3 regions of the Pseudalkalibacillus sp. JSM 102089 genome follow, and region 1 is predicted to be linked to each of the others. Evidence: predicted binding sites of a transcription regulator. Region 1 holds the regulator's gene; each other region holds the start of a gene.

Region 1 (5,349 bases):
GAAACAACTAGCGAGGCGTTGTACCAAACTTTGGGTCTTGTCGGTTTCGAGTTTTTACCTCACTACAATCGCTGGAGTTCAGATTATAAGAGTAAAGTTTGGGAGTATGTTAAGAGAACAGGAACAACTGTTTATGCAGCGAATGACGGCGATGGAATTATTTTTGAAGAGGGTAAACTACAAATGATAGGTGATATAGTAGTGATGAATAGCGAGTTGTAATGGTACTATCTCAGTAAGATATGGTACATCACTACATTTGCTTGTTTTATAGGAGGACTAAAAATGGATGTATTTGAAGAATATTTAGCAAAGATAGAGAACCTGCAGCACCGAGAGCGAACGGAACAAGTTTTGACCTGGGTACAAAATGAATTTCCAAACCTGGTGCCGAAAATTGCCTGGAATCAGCCAATGTTTACAGATCACGGAACATTTATTATTGCCTTTAGCGTAGCAAAACATCATTTGGCTGTTGCCCCTGAAAAGAATGGAATTGTTCATTTTTCTGAAGAAATGAAACTTGCTGGCTATGACCACACTAAACAACTAATGCGTATTCCGTGGGGTAGTTCAGTTGATTTTTCATTACTTAAAAAAATGATCGAATTCAATATTCATGATAAGGCAGACTGTTCAACTTTCTGGCGCAAGTGAATAAATAGGCGGGACAGGCTTTTATTCGGATCAACCGATTGATCGCCGCTATATGAGATTACATTTAAACTAAATGAAGTTCATTAAATGATAGCTAAGCTTATCTATATGTCGAAAGATGCAGAGAAAACGTCACGGTTTTCTATAATATAAGTATGTTATCCATACATGATCCACTTCGAATGATTCATTTTTGATCAGAATACTTGTAATAGTTTGAAAAATGCAACCTCCCATCTCTACAATAGAAGATAGTTCAACTAGAAGGGGAGGAAAACAGAAATATGAAATCTAGGGAATGGAAATATGGGATTGCGCTTTTTCTTGTAGGGATGTTAACTTTCGGTTTCTCACCGTTAACTGGAAGTGCCAAAGGTGATTGCTTTAACACTGATGCGGCGCTAACACCAGAGGAGCAGCGAATGGAAGACGGTGCCCCTATCCCACAGCAAATTATGGATAAGGCGAAGTTTACAGTTTTTGCAGATGAATTTAAGGAAGATTTGTGCAAAGCGAAAAGTGTAAAAAAAGCAGAGAAAGTGATCGAAAAGCATGGTGAGAAGCTGTGGGATACGGCTGTGGCTCGAGCTCAGGGCGAACGAAATGATTTAGGGGAACTAGATCGTTATGATGATCGCCCGCTATATTGGACTCGATTACATATGACTGCTGCCCTCAGGCAATGGGAACCATCATATACAGTAACGGAGAAAAAGCAAGAAGAACTGATGAAGAAACTAGAGTACACGTCAAGGGGAATTACTTCTATTGATTTTCCAAAAGGGAAGAAAGTTAAGCGCGTTTTAGTAAGTGGATTTGATCCATACCGTTTAGAACAGGAATTTAGGAGATCAAACCCTTCTGGCGCTGCAGCGCTTCAAATGGATGGGAAAGTCGTTTTGACGGAAGAAGGTCCAGCTTTTATTCAAGCAGCGAATTTTCCGGTACGATGGGATGATTTTGATGAAGGAATCGTTGAAGATACATTTGGACCTTACCTGGTTAATAGTAAAGAGCAGGTGGATCTCATGATGACAATCAGTCAAGGGGGTCCAAAAGCTATGACCATCGAAGGGTTTGCCGGGAGATGGCGCACAGGGGTTGGAAACACTCTTGAAGATCGCTCAGAAGTTATTCCGACAGTGAGCAATTGGCCGATGCCTGAAAAACTGCCGGAATTTATTGAAACAACGCTTCCTTACAAGGAAATGATTGCAGCCAATACTGGACCATGGCCGGTGGAAAGAGGCGATGAAGTATGCGAATGGCTCGCACCAGAATATCGTGATAAACCGTATGAATGCCATGAAGGGGGTCCGACTGAAGGATCAAAAGCTCGTAAAGGAGGAGGCGGAAGCTACTTATCGAATGAAAGTCAGTACCGATCCAATCGTGTGCGAATTGGGATAGGAGCTTATGATATTCCGGGTGGACACCTTCACGTAGCCGCTCAGGAGTACTATCCTGAAGATCCTTCCGTTTATATCACTGATGAGTTCCAAAAGTTCCGTCAGGCGACAGTAGATCAAACAGTTGAATTAGTTATAGCGGCTTCAGAGGCTGCTGAAAAGTAACCGTTTAAGAATAATGTTAGAAGTATACAAAACCGCTCTTCATTTAAATGAAGGGCGGTTTTGTATAGCCTGTAAGAGTTAAAAGTAGGTCGGTGAGGTTGGTTGTAATGTAAAGCTACACCCCTATGCTCTTCAAACTGCGATCATTTACACAGACGGAGGGATTAATAAATAAAAGAAGAGAAGAAGCTCGTATTGTTATATTATAGCCCAGAAAGCTTATATAACATAAAAAAAGAAGCGCACGCAGCGCTTCTAGTGAATGGAGCGAAAGACCCCAATTACTTTACCAAGAATAGAAACGGAATCAAGAATGATCGGTTCCATCGATGAGTTTTCCGGTTGAAGTCGGAAGTAGTTGCTTTCTTTAAAGAATCGTTTAACAGTTGCTTCAGCTTCATCTGTCATCGCGACAACAATATCACCGTTATTTGCAGTTGGTTGTTGCTTCACAATGACCATATCACCGTTATAAATACCAGCTTCGATCATACTATCCCCTTCAATCACAAGAATAAAAGTATGCTCTTCATCCTGTGCAAACTGCTCTGGAAGCGGGAAGTATTCTTCTACATTTTCAATGGCAGTGATCGGTTGACCAGCAGTTACTTTACCAATGACGGGAACGTTTACAGTGTGTTGACGAGGAATATCGATTGTTTCATCAAGACCAAGCACTTCGATAGCTCTTGGTTTTGTTGGGTCTCGTCTGATATACCCTTTTTTCTCGAGTCTTGCCAGGTGGCCATGGACAGTGGAGCTTGAAGCGAGTCCAACAGCTTCGCCAATTTCTCTTACAGAGGGTGGATAACCCTTTTGCTTAACTTCGACTTTAATAAAGTCCAGAATGTCCTGCTGACGCTTTGATAGTTTCATAATATCTGGCACCTCGTTCCAATCTATCTATTTGTTAGTAGTATACCAGAATTTTTGTTCGCATACAAACATAAGTTCGAAGAAATTAGTTGACACGAACAGAGGTTCTGATATACTAAAAACAGAACAAATATTCGCATATGGGGTGATTGGGATGAGAAAGCAAGCTGGGGGCTTGTCTGGAGTTGATTTTCTTGTCATTATATCTTTTGTAGCTGTGTTAATTATTGTGTTTTTATCTTTGCGAACAGCTGCAGCTGAGGAGTATGATCGTTACACAACGGTACAATTGGAGCAGGGAGATACTGTTTTAGAAATTGCGGAAGAATTCCGTACTGCACATGAGTTGTCTGATCGGAAGTTCGTCAGCTGGGTTGAAGAAGTGAATAGCATTGATGCAAACCGAATTACAGCAGGAGATACTCTCATCATCCCTGTTGAAGCGAACGCTACCGCACTTGGGGGTAAAGAATAAAGTATGAACGCCGTTATTTATTGTCGGGTAAGCACAAAGAAAGAAGCACAGGAGTCTTCTCTTGCCAGGCAAAAAGAAGAACTACAACGATTTGCATCACAGTCAGGTTTCATTATACAGCGCTTGATTGAAGAAAAGCACAGCGGGTATGACATTGATCGCGATGGCATACTCGAGGTGCTTGACTTATTGAAAGAGGGGCATGTTGAGGCATTGCTCATTCAAGATGAAACGAGACTTGGGAGAGGGAATGCAAAGATCGCTCTTCTACATGCCGTCCATAAATATGGAGGGACGATTTATACAGTGAATCAAAACGGAGAACTTCAATTGTCGGAATCTGATTCGATGGTTCTTGAAATCGTTAGTATCGTTGAAGAATTTCAGCGCAAGCTTCATAATCTGAAAATTAAACGTGGAATGGACAAGGCGGTTAAAGAAGGCTATCGACCGCAGCGAAACCTCAGCCAGCAAAATCAAGGTGGGCGTGAGCGGGTGGAAGTTCCAATCGAAGAAATTGTTAATCTACGAAACCGTGGTCTTACGTTTAATGAAATAGCTGCAACGCTAAAAGGATTTGGACATCACGCTTCGAAAGCAACGGTACATAGACGTTATCAGGAATATGTTGACGAGCAGAACGAGAAGCACTAAACTTGTCTATGTTCAAAACATGCGTTAGCATGTGAGATACAAGTTTCAGTAAAGGAGCTATTTTACATGCCTTTTGAAGATAAACTCCAAAGAATTAACGAGCTATCTCGTAAAGCGAAAGAATCATCATTAACAGAAGATGAGAAAAAAGAACAGAAAAAGCTACGTAAGGAATATTTAGCAAATTTCCGTTCTTCTTTCAAAAACCAACTTCATTCTATAAAAGTTGTAGATGAAGAAGGTACAGATGTAACACCTGAAAAGCTTAAGGAAAGTAAGAAAAACCGTCGCTTTCTTCAGTAGAAAATAGCCTAATTTTGCGAAAAGCAAAATTAGGCTATTTTTATGGTTGCAATTTTTCGAATATTCGTTATACTGTACTATAACAAGATGTACTAATACAAAACGGAGAGGGCGGATATGATGTTTGTTGTAACTGATTCTGCAGCTGAGTTTTACAAAAATGAGATGGAACTTGGTAACGGTGATTGCTTAAGGTTATTCGTACGCTACGCAGGGAGTGGAGACAGCGGAGGTTTTTCTCTTGGGGTCATGTCTGATAAGCCTTCATATGATGATTATAAGCAAGAAATTGGAGGAGTTACGTACTTCGTTCGACCGGACGATCAATGGTTTGTTGATCGAATGAAGCTTGATTATGATGAGAGATCCGGCGGTGTTCTTTGTGACCTGCCGAGTATGGCATAGCATTCTAAAGACCTGTACTATAACATATATGTTATAGTACAGGTCTTTTTAATTTCGACAAAACTAGTGAAGCCTAGCCTCCATGTATAGACAATCATTTTATGAGAACTCATTTATACTTTCTTTTATATGAGTCGATTCTTGGGTAGGGGGGAGTTATATGAGGCATTACGAAATGTATTTCGTTAAGCAGCACATTGCAGAACAATATGCTGGTAAGGAGCATCTGTTGTATCAACTTTTCCTCGAAAGGAAGCGGGCTATTCAGGCTGATCAGAAAGAGCTTCTAGAAAAACAGGTAGCCTTTATTACAGAGCCTGTGGAAGAAGAAGAACTAAATACCTGTTTAGTCAATGAATTGGGTGGCTTTCGCACGTATGAATTTAAAAATGAAGGGCATCGATT
Region 2 (5,349 bases), on a different contig from region 1:
TAATGGATCTTAATGAAAGAGAAATGAAGTTGCTTCAAAAGTTTGAAATAGAGCGTGAAACAATTATGAATCAAATGCACGGTAGCGCGTCTGTCGTTACAAGAGCTCCAATTTCCGAAATCGTAGAAATCCTTGAACGTTCTCAAGTGGCAATGGGGCCGCTTTACCTGACAGATCTACTAGAGAAGCATTATAGAATCACGATTTCTAAGTCATCCCTCTTTAATATTCTTGAAATGCTTGCTGAGTCAAAAGAATATCCTATTACTCGGATTAGTGAAAAAGGATTTAAATATAGTAAATAAGCTATAAAGAGTTGAATTTCGTCATTTGTTTCTAACAACACAGATTTACTCGATTAGGGTATGAATCTAGAAAATAATTTACTAGCAGAGCCATTAAGAAAGAAAAGGTGATTAGAATGGACAATGTATTCGAAGATACAAATATGAAGTCTACCAATGAGTCCAGAACGGCTAAAGCAACCGTAGTCAATCCGACTCACACAAATATTCATGGAACATTATTTGGAGGTCAACTGATGGCCTTTATTGATGACGTTGCTCTTATTTCAGCAACTCGTCATTCAAGAAGACCCTGTGTAACAGCTTCAACCGATTCAGTAGATTTTCTTCATCCGATTAACCAAGGAGACATTGTTTGTCTTGAATCCATGGTGACGTGGACTCATAAGACATCAATGGAGGTTTTCGTTAAAGCAATTGCAGAGAAAATGTTCACTGGTGAACGTCACGTATGTGCGACTGCGCTTTTAACATTTGTAGCCCTTGATGAAGAAGGAAATCCAGTTGAAGTACCAGGTGTTTACCCTGAAACAGAAGAGGAGAAATTCTTGAATGAAACAGCTGTTGAACGAAAAGAGATTCGTAAAGGTCGCAAAGGTGAAAGTAGAAAGCTAGCTCGTGAATTTGGAACACCAAAGCCTTGGGATGCAGCTCAGTTTACTACATTGTAAAGTTGTTTCTTATTCTATGTGACAAGGTTACGAATATCCAATGATGAGTTTTCTTTTATGATCATAGCATTCTCTCCCTAACTTGTTGTAAGATGGGGGGAGAAGTTGTGATTAGAGAGGGGAACTTACCAGTATGCAAGGAATATTAATTGCTTTATTCGTTCCGGCAATTATCATGGTCGTGTTTACGCGAGTTACATATAATACTTACGTTAGTTTCGGGTTAACGATTTTATTTATGTGGGCTGTGTTTGGTGGAATCGATCATCCGATACATTTGATTGTCTTAACGGTTTTGTCAGCGCTTGTTGGATTTTACTTTTCAATGAAAACACAAAAACAAAATAAGAAGAAAATGAAGTAGCGCCTATTTTAAAAAGAATAGGCGCTTCTTTTTCGTCCAATACTGGTAAATGAAGAGACACATTAAGCAAATGATATAGAGAAATAGAATGAGTAGGCCTGAAATTGATTGATGGAATAGCTGTAATAGAATACTAACTAATGTAAAAAAGTAAAGGATACCAAGGAGATTCTTTATTGTGGTTTCAGTGAAAGAATCTGTCATTCCAGCCCCAATTCTAGCTCCAATGACTGCTCCACTCACTAAGAGAATGGCGAGGGTGGTCGGAATGGTAACCGTTTGAATATATGAGAAAAAACCGGTCAATACAATGAAGAAGATCGAAGTTAAAGATGTACCTACTGCAAGGCGTGGCGGGAGACGTAGTACATGAATTAAAAGTGGTACCATGACAAAACCGCCCCCCACTCCAAGAGTAGAAGAAATAAATCCGCCTAGTAAGCCGATTAAAATTGTTCGAAGAGGGGAAACAGAAATAGAAGAATTTTCTTCATCTATAGTTTGTCCTTTGGAAAGCATGGATATGGAAAAGTATGCAAGAAGAACGATATATAAAGTTGAGATAACAGGACCATCGATTTTGCTCTCTTCCATATATAAGACAAGTGGTTGAGCAAGCTGTGTGCCGACCATGCCACTAATCGATAGAAAAAGAGTCACTTTCCATAGAATTCTTCTACTTTGAATATACTTCAAAGCTCCAGAAATCGAAGTACTCATGCTATAAAGAAGGCTAATGGTGATTGCTGTTGCAGGTGAATAACCAAGTAACAAAAGGATAGGTGTGAGGAGAAATCCCCCGCCTACGCCAAAAAATCCTGAGACAGCACCGATCGAGAGGCCAAGTGGTAAAGCCCATAAAAGCAGCAATGTTAAAACTCCTTTGTAGTAATACTTAGTAATCCCTTTAAGTGCGTGAATTCTGCTACACTGTGAATCAATCTTTAACAGCATACAACAGTTTTGAATGAAGAGAAAGATAACCTTGAAAATGCAATGCGAATATCAGTTCGCTTTAATTGAAGTTTAGACCATATTCTGTGATATAATAAGTGACATGGATGATAGGAACGGAGGCGAAGATGGTGGAAAAAAAGTTCGAGTTGGTATCTGATTATAATCCTCAAGGCGACCAGCCTGAAGCCATTAAGAAACTTGTACAAGGTGTTCATAATAATGAACGCCACCAAACGTTGCTCGGCGCAACAGGGACTGGTAAAACGTTCACAATGTCTAACGTGATACAAGAGGTGAATAAACCGACCCTCATTATTGCGCACAATAAAACGCTTGCTGGTCAATTATATAGTGAATTTAAGGAGTACTTTCCGCATAATGCTGTGGAATATTTTGTAAGCTATTATGATTATTATCAACCAGAAGCGTACATACCTCAATCAGATACATTCATCGAAAAAGATGCAAGTATTAATGACGAAATAGATAAACTACGACATTCTGCTACATCCAGTTTGTTTGAGCGTAATGACGTCATTATTGTAGCAAGTGTTTCTTGTATTTATGGTCTCGGTAATCCAGAAGAATACAGAAGCCTAGTACTTTCGCTTCGAAAAGGTATGGAAAAAGATCGTGATCAACTGTTGCGCAATATGGTTGATATTCAATATTCGCGAAATGATATTAATTTCACACGTGGTACGTTCCGGGTTAGAGGAGACGTTGTGGAAATTTTCCCTGCCTCACGAGATGAACACTGTATTCGCGTCGAATTTTTTGGAGATGAAATTGACCGTATTACTGAAGTAAATTCACTAACAGGTGAAATTCTTGGAGAAAGAGAGCACGTGGCTATATTCCCAGCTTCCCACTTCGTTACCCGTGAAGAAAAGTTGAAAATCGCGATACAGCGAATTGAAGCTGAGCTTGAAGAGAGACTGAAGGTTTTAAATGAAGAAGGAAAGCTTCTTGAAGCTCAACGTCTTGAACAGCGAACGAGATACGATATTGAAATGATGGCTGAAATGGGCTTTTGTTCAGGAATTGAAAACTATTCCAGGCATTTGACACTGAGAGAAGCAGGTGCAACGCCATATACGTTAATGGACTACTTTCCAGATGATTTCTTAATTATGGTTGATGAATCTCACGTTACGCTTCCCCAAGTAAGAGGAATGTACAATGGAGATCAGGCAAGAAAAGGTGTGCTAGTGGATCATGGCTTCCGCTTGCCATCAGCAAAAGACAATCGCCCACTTCGCTTTGAAGAATTTGAAGAGAAGGCTCATCAATTTGTTTATGTATCTGCAACGCCAGGGCCATATGAAGAAGAACATTCAACCAAAGTTGTCGAACAAATTATCCGTCCAACCGGTCTGCTTGATCCGACGATTGAAATTCGTCCTATCGAAGGTCAAATTGATGACTTATTAGATGAAATTAATCAGCGATCTGCACGTAATGAGCGAGTGCTGGTGACGACACTTACGAAAAAGATGTCAGAGGATTTAACGGATTATTTACTTGAAATGGGGGTAAAGGTACGTTACCTTCACTCTGAAATAAAGACGCTCGAGCGTATTGAAATTATTCGTGATCTCAGATTAGGTGTATTTGACGTTCTTGTAGGAATTAACCTCTTAAGGGAAGGTCTTGATATTCCGGAAGTATCCCTTGTGACAATTTTGGATGCAGATAAGGAAGGGTTCTTACGATCTGAACGTTCTTTAATTCAAACAATCGGACGTGCTGCTCGAAATTCAGGTGGCCATGTTATCTTGTATGCTGATAAAATCACCAATTCAATGGAAGTGGCAATGAATGAAACGAGTCGTAGAAGAGAAATTCAACAAAAATACAACGCAAAATACGGCATTACTCCGACAACCATTCAAAAGAAAGTGCGTGAAGGTATAAGAGCAACGGTTGCAGCTGAAGATGGTGAAGAATACAAGATTCCTAAGCAAGGTAAGATGACGAAGCAAGAGCGTGCTAAAGTGATTGAAAATGTGGAAACTGAAATGAAGGAAGCTGCACGAGAACTGAATTTCGAACGTGCTGCAGAACTTCGTGACCTACTATTAGAGCTTAAAGCGGAAGGATGACGAACAGATGGCAAACGATGAAATCGTCGTCAAAGGGGCAAGAGCCCATAATTTAAAAAATATAGATGTATCGATCCCAAGAGATAAGCTTGTTGTTGTAACAGGCTTGTCAGGATCAGGAAAATCATCTCTAGCATTTGATACGATTTATGCAGAAGGACAGAGACGGTATGTTGAATCGTTATCAGCATATGCAAGACAATTTCTTGGACAAATGGATAAGCCGGATGTAGATGCTATTGAAGGTCTGTCTCCCGCCATTTCCATTGATCAAAAGACAACGAGTCGTAACCCTCGTTCAACAGTCGGAACGGTAACCGAGATTTATGACTACCTCCGTCTTCTATTTGCAAGAATTGGTCGCCCTGTCTGTCCACGTCATGGCGTAGAAATTACGTCACAGACGATCGAACAAATGGTTGATCGGATACTGACTTATGAAGAGCGAACAAAGCTCCAAATTTTATCCCCAGTCGTTTCAGGTCGTAAAGGCGAACATGTAAAAGTACTAGAAGATATTAAGAAGCAAGGCTATGTTCGCGTACGAGTAGATGGTGAGATGATGGAAGTTGCAGATGAGATCTCGCTTGAAAAAAACAAGAAACATTCCATTGAAGTTGTGATTGATCGTATTGTTGTGAAAGAAGGCGTTCAATCAAGATTAGCAGATTCCCTTGAAACCGCCCTTAATCTTGGTGGTGGCCAGGTGATTGTAGATGTTATGGGGCAGGAAGAGCTTCTCTTCAATCAGCATCATTCCTGTCCGTACTGTGGTTTTTCCATCGGGGAATTGGAGCCGAGATTATTTTCGTTTAACAGTCCTTTTGGTGCTTGTCCTTCTTGTGATGGCTTAGGACTGAAACTTGAAGTGGATCTTGACCTAGTCATACCGGATTGGGACAAATCCCTTCGAGAACATGCCATTGCACCTTGGGAGCCGGTAAGTT
Region 3 (5,349 bases), on a different contig from region 1:
GTCCAAAGCCCATTAACTTCTCACGATTTTCAAGTTTACGTCGCAATACTTTTTCAGCATCGCCGTCACGCTTAATTTCTTCTAATAAATCAATAACCCCAGTTGGCGCCCCGCCATGAAGAGGTCCTTTCATAGCGCCGATAGCACCTGTAATAGCTGATGCGAGATCACTTTCAGTTGATGAAATCACCCTAGCTGTAAAGGTAGAGGCGTTTAATCCATGCTCCATCGTTAAAATGAAGTAGGCAGTTAACGCTTTAATGTGATTTTCCTGAGGACGTTCTCCTGTCAACATATATAAATAGTTCCCAACGTGAGACAACGTTACGTCTGGCTCGATCTGAGATAATCCATTTTGAGTGCGGTAGCGATAGGCAATAATAGTTGGAACGATACTCAGTAGGTGAATTCCCTGTTCCTGTGTCGCTGGGAACTGATATGAGTGATCTCCCATGGAAGATAAGACCGTTCGAATAACGCTCATCATCTCCATTTTTTCAGGTAAACGATTTATGATTTCCTTCTGGTTTGGTGATAAGTGTCTTGCTTCACCAAGTGCGGAGGTGAAAGCAGTTAGCTGTTTTTCAGTAGGAAATGAACCATTCCATAGGAAGTAGGCGGCTTCTTCGAATGATTTTTCTTTCGCAATTTCTTTTGCCCAGTGTCCTCGATAGACAAGCAAACCGTTCTCTCCGTCTACAAGGCTGATATTGGAATCAGCCGCAATGATTCCTTCTAATCCGGCATGAATCATAAACTCAACTCCATTTCATTCGTCTTGTATCTAGTGTATCGATTCGATATGATTATGACTAATAAATAATTACTAAATAATTAATAGAGAAACGCTATCAATAAGGGTGATAAGAATGAATCTAAACTGGTTGAAAACATTTGTCACAGCTGCTTCGTATGAAAATTTCAGGGAAACATCGGAAAAACTCTATCTTGCTCAACCTACTGTTACGGTTCACATTCAACAACTTGAAAAGCAGATTGGCAGTAAGCTATTTATGAAGAGCGGTAGAAGAGTGATGCTCTCTGAAGCAGGAAGACAATTCCTTCCGCATGCGAGGGAGTTAGTTGAACAGTATGAGACAAGCTTACGTCATATGAACGGGTGGAGGCAGGGGTACCATCGAAAGTTGTCGATTGCTGTATCCCCTTTAATTGCTGCTACGGTTCTACCTAACGTCCTTCAGCAATTTATGAAAGCTTATCCATCGATTGAGGTCGTTGTAAAAGTAAGTGAGTCTAATGAAATTGGAGAGATGATCACCAAGAATGATGCAGATTTCGGTCTTTCAAGAATGAAATCTTTGCAGGCATATGTGAAAAATGAACAAATTGGAGCCGATCCGATTGTTTTAGTTGTGCCACACGATGGGGGAGATGCGGAAACGAGTCTGCCTTTATCTTTAAGTGAGTTTTGTTTGAGATCAACGTTACTCACGCATAATCATCCTGATTATTGGGAAGATCTTTTAGTTGAGCTACGTTCTAAATATGAAGGTGTTCGAACGATGGTGGTATCGCAAGTACACATTACAAAGCGATTTATTGAGGAAGGGCTTGGGTTCTCTTTTTTACCATGGTCATCTGTTCGGCGTGAGGTATTTGAAGGGAGAATTCTTCAAGTGGATACTGTAGAAATCAAACTGCCTGAGGTTCACACATACATGGTCTATCAACATCTTTCGGAGGAAACAGAAATATTTAAACAATTTATTGAGAAAAGCATGAATTAAGCCCGATCAGCGTCCTGATCGGGCTATACTCTTATTTTCCGAGTGTGAAATAAGAGTGTGGGATGGTAGCGTGTCATAGATCCTGACGGCTAGCTTACACGCTTGAGTAGTATGTGCGATGTAAAAGAAAATATACACATTTAGTAAGTAGTTAGTCCCCAAACTTTCCAACCCTTTTCCTCTTTAGAAGCAAAAAGGTGCATGCGTACGGGGAGCTGAGAAGATTTCTTTGTTACGAGGACATCAATGAGGTAAGTGTGGTTTGCGACTTTTTTTTCACAGGTTTTAACGGCTGGCGCGTAATAGGGTGACTTCTTTTTTAAAGGTGACATGCTAATGATCTGCCATGAATTTGTACCCGGAGTGTTGGCCATTAACCCTGAAAGAATCGTTGTAGCTTTCATTGTAAGGCCTTTTTTTGATGCCGATTGATCTAGTGAAGTTGGACACTTTCCTTGAATGAGCTGAATCGGACCAGCTGCATAAGTATGAATTGGTAAAAGAAGAAGTAAGAAAAGGAGACAGCTTACAGTACGCTTCATCAATTTATACCACCTTTCACCTTTACCGTGCCCGCTTAGTGAAAAATTATTCGTAATAATCGAATGTATGTTCGGTTTGTGGTACACTAATGGAAGAAGGAGGGATAGCCATTGCAGCCTTCAATTAAGAAGCGAACATCTCGGTCTATTTTAACAAAAGGTAGTGGATTTCTTAATGGATATAGTCACACTCTGAACCCTTACGCTGGATGTGCCTTCGGTTGTTCGTATTGCTATGTCAGAAGAATGCCGATTGCCCTTTTTAGGGAAGAGGATTGGGGAGAATGGGTAGATATTAAAGAAAATGCTGTGGATCTTGTGAAAAAAGAGATCCCGAAAGCTCGGAAAAAAGGAGAAGTATCGATTTTTATGTCTTCTTCGACAGATCCTTATCAGCCTATTGAATTTAAGACTAATTTAACAAGAAGATTACTTGAAGCTATGGTAGAAGAAATGCCTGATTTTCTATTTCTTCAAACCCGCTCTCCACTCGTCACTAGAGATATTGATTTGTTAAAAAAATTCGGCAAAAAGGTTCTGGTCAGTATGACAGTAGAAACAGACCTTGATTCAGTGCGCAAAATTTTTGCGCCATCAGCACCGCCAATTGCAGCAAGGTTAAAGGCGCTACAAACGTTACGAGCAAACGGTATTCCTGTACAAGCGGCAGTGGCGCCACTTCTCCCGTGTTCTGAACATTTCCCTAAGAAGTTAGCTGAAGTAACGGATCGCCTCACGCTAGATGACTTTTTCATGGGTGATGGGAGCGGTGGAAAAAGAACAGAGCAGCTTGGCATTCGTAAGCTCTTTGAAGACGCGGGCCTAGAAGATTGGTATCAACGTAAAGCCTATTTGAAAATAAAGAAGAGATTACAGGCCTTTTTTCCTGAAAGCGCCATTTATATTTCTCAAGAAGGTTTTTTACCTCCAGACGAGGGATAGTATAAATAATAAACGAAAAAAAGGCTAGAGAATGTATCTCTAGCCTTATGTTGCCTATTTTACTTTAATTTTTCAGCCTTACCACTTAGAATTTTCAATTGGTCATTTTCATAGCCAACCTGGTAAGTGACGTTGTATAGAGAAGTTGTTGTCTTCTTATCCTCGGTTCGTTCTTGTGCTTTAATAGTAGCTGTTACCTTTACTTGATCATTCGTTTGATTTAAACTTCCGGTCATATTTGAAACTTCAACGTCAAGGGTATGGATATAGCCACTTCGAAAATCTTCATACAGCATTTCACTCTGCCAGCGACTGCCAAGTAAGGAGTAGCCAGTGACATAGTCTTGAGTAGACAAGCTTTCATAGAAATATCCAATAAGATAGGTAGCATTATTCTTAAAGTCTTCTCCTGTGAGTCCTTGTGGTGTTGATACTTCTTCCTTACTTTCATCATCTACCGTTATTTCTACTGGGTCATCAGACCAATTTTTAATTTGCTCAATAACGTTGGGGAGCGGAATGCTAAAGCCGATTGCCCCTGAGTCTGTTCCTGCGGAATTAATGGCGATCGCCTCTCCAGTATTAGCATCAATAAGGGGACCTCCGCTGTTCCCTTTTGTAATGGGGGCAGAGATTTGATAGATATGCTCATAGCGATAGGGCTCTAAGATGAATTCTCGATCGAGACCACTGACAATCCCTGTTGTAACGGTATTCTGAAGTCCGAGTGGGCTACCAAGAGCAATGATATTGTCCCCAACTTCCGCCATGCGCTCTTCTGCAACAGGGAGGGGATCATTTCCCTCTAATCCTGGAACGCGAATCACCGCAACATCTATCGTATCACCCATACCAATGATTTGAGCTTCGAATTGTTTAGCATCAGAGGTTTTAACGGTAATTTTTTGTGCACCTTCGATAACATGAGCGTTCGTAATGACGTCTCCGTTCGTATTATAGAGGAAGCCTGATCCAGAAGAAGTGCCATCTTTTAAGGCGACTTCAATTTGCACAACGCTTTTTTGTGTCTCATGAATGACGGATTTTAAGTCTGAATCATTCTTTTGGTTCTCTGGAGCATTTGTTTTCTCTCCTAGAGAAGATGTTGCTTCAACGGTTGTATTTGAATAGTAATCATGTAAAAAATAAAAACCTGCGCCGCCCCCAATCAGAATAAAGAGGGAGCTTGCAAGGGATAGTAGCAAAGCCAATTTCTTAGACATCCGTCTTGAATACTCCTTTCTGCTAATCCAAGTACCATGTGAAATGATCAATTTCGACTGTGAATTGATCAAGATCCTTCACGTCTTCACCTACATCGTAGATTATAAAGTCAAATTTACCTGTATCGTCAGGATAAAGTTTGTCGGGGTTAATATAAACCTCCCCTTTATCAAACTCTTTTCCATCTCCGTCCAATACTTTATAAGAAGCCCCGATCGAATTGACGGGAACAGTGGCTTTGCTTGTGACCGTACCTGTTATTTTTAATTCATTGTAATCTGTCACCTTTGTTTCTAATTCATTGAGCTCAATCGCGCTTGTACGATTCATCTCTTCTTCTTTTGCTGCAGCAACCATAGCATGTTCAATTCGCTTCTGTTGCTCCTCCTCAAACGAATTTCGTCTCTTTTCGATTACGGTTTGAAGGTTTGATAGCTTTTCGTTACCTTTATTGATTTCTAAGCCTTCTTCTACTGAGTTTAATGCTTCCGTAAAGTGGTTCTCTTCCAAATAACCATTTGCTTCATTAATTGAAAAGTCGACAATTTGATTACGAATTTGTCCGGCTATGTCTTGGGCTTCATCCACTTGTAAACTTTCAGCCCTTGTTAACACAGGTTTCAATTCATCAATGGATTTTTTTCCTTTCATATCATACTTTAATTCGGCAACCATCACAGTTGTCCGAACCATTCCGATGTCTTCTTGTAAAGTAGAGAATAGATCTCCTTTATAGGATGCTGAGGTTTGCTCAGCTTCTTTAATCAAATCTAAGGCTTTACTGTAGTTATCTTTTTTTCTTGCGGTTTCCGCCTGTTTTAAAGTCTTTTCAACGTTTAATGCGATCGTTACAATATTCTCGTTTTTTTGGGCAGCTGGGAAACGAGGTCGTT

The links. The regulator LexA, encoded in region 1, represses DNA repair genes until DNA is damaged. The targets are predictions, from matches to a motif close to CGAACATATGTTCG.
Region 2: the regulator LexA is predicted to act here: its motif matches at 2,340-2,353, upstream of uvrB (excinuclease ABC subunit UvrB).
Region 3: the regulator LexA is predicted to act here: its motif matches at 2,351-2,364, upstream of ABVF21_RS10560 (SPL family radical SAM protein).

What each region holds. Positions count from the first base shown of each region.
Region 1 covers NZ_JBEWYW010000001.1:447,891-453,239, reverse strand. The annotation lists gene ABVF21_RS02260 (Type 1 glutamine amidotransferase-like domain-containing protein) at 1-222, shown strand, start outside; gene ABVF21_RS02255 (iron chaperone) at 286-657, shown strand; gene ABVF21_RS02250 (hypothetical protein) at 942-2,231, shown strand; gene lexA (transcriptional repressor LexA) at 2,487-3,110, opposite strand; gene yneA (cell division suppressor protein YneA) at 3,262-3,582, shown strand; gene ABVF21_RS02235 (YneB family resolvase-like protein) at 3,586-4,236, shown strand; gene ABVF21_RS02230 (DUF896 domain-containing protein) at 4,303-4,539, shown strand; gene ABVF21_RS02225 (HesB/YadR/YfhF family protein) at 4,657-4,944, shown strand; gene sirA (sporulation inhibitor of replication protein SirA) at 5,105-5,349, shown strand, end outside.
Region 2 covers NZ_JBEWYW010000011.1:86,830-92,178, reverse strand. The annotation lists gene ABVF21_RS19030 (hypothetical protein) at 1-305, shown strand, start outside; gene ABVF21_RS19025 (acyl-CoA thioesterase) at 449-976, shown strand; gene ABVF21_RS19020 (DUF2198 family protein) at 1,110-1,340, shown strand; gene ABVF21_RS19015 (sulfite exporter TauE/SafE family protein) at 1,344-2,210, opposite strand; gene uvrB (excinuclease ABC subunit UvrB) at 2,426-4,402, shown strand; gene uvrA (excinuclease ABC subunit UvrA) at 4,410-5,349, shown strand, end outside.
Region 3 covers NZ_JBEWYW010000003.1:434,358-439,706, reverse strand. The annotation lists gene ABVF21_RS10575 (citrate synthase/methylcitrate synthase) at 1-754, opposite strand, end outside; gene ABVF21_RS10570 (LysR family transcriptional regulator) at 870-1,748, shown strand; gene ABVF21_RS10565 (hypothetical protein) at 1,889-2,290, opposite strand; gene ABVF21_RS10560 (SPL family radical SAM protein) at 2,402-3,232, shown strand; gene ABVF21_RS10555 (S1C family serine protease) at 3,292-4,455, opposite strand; gene ABVF21_RS10550 (zinc-ribbon domain-containing protein) at 4,478-5,349, opposite strand, start outside.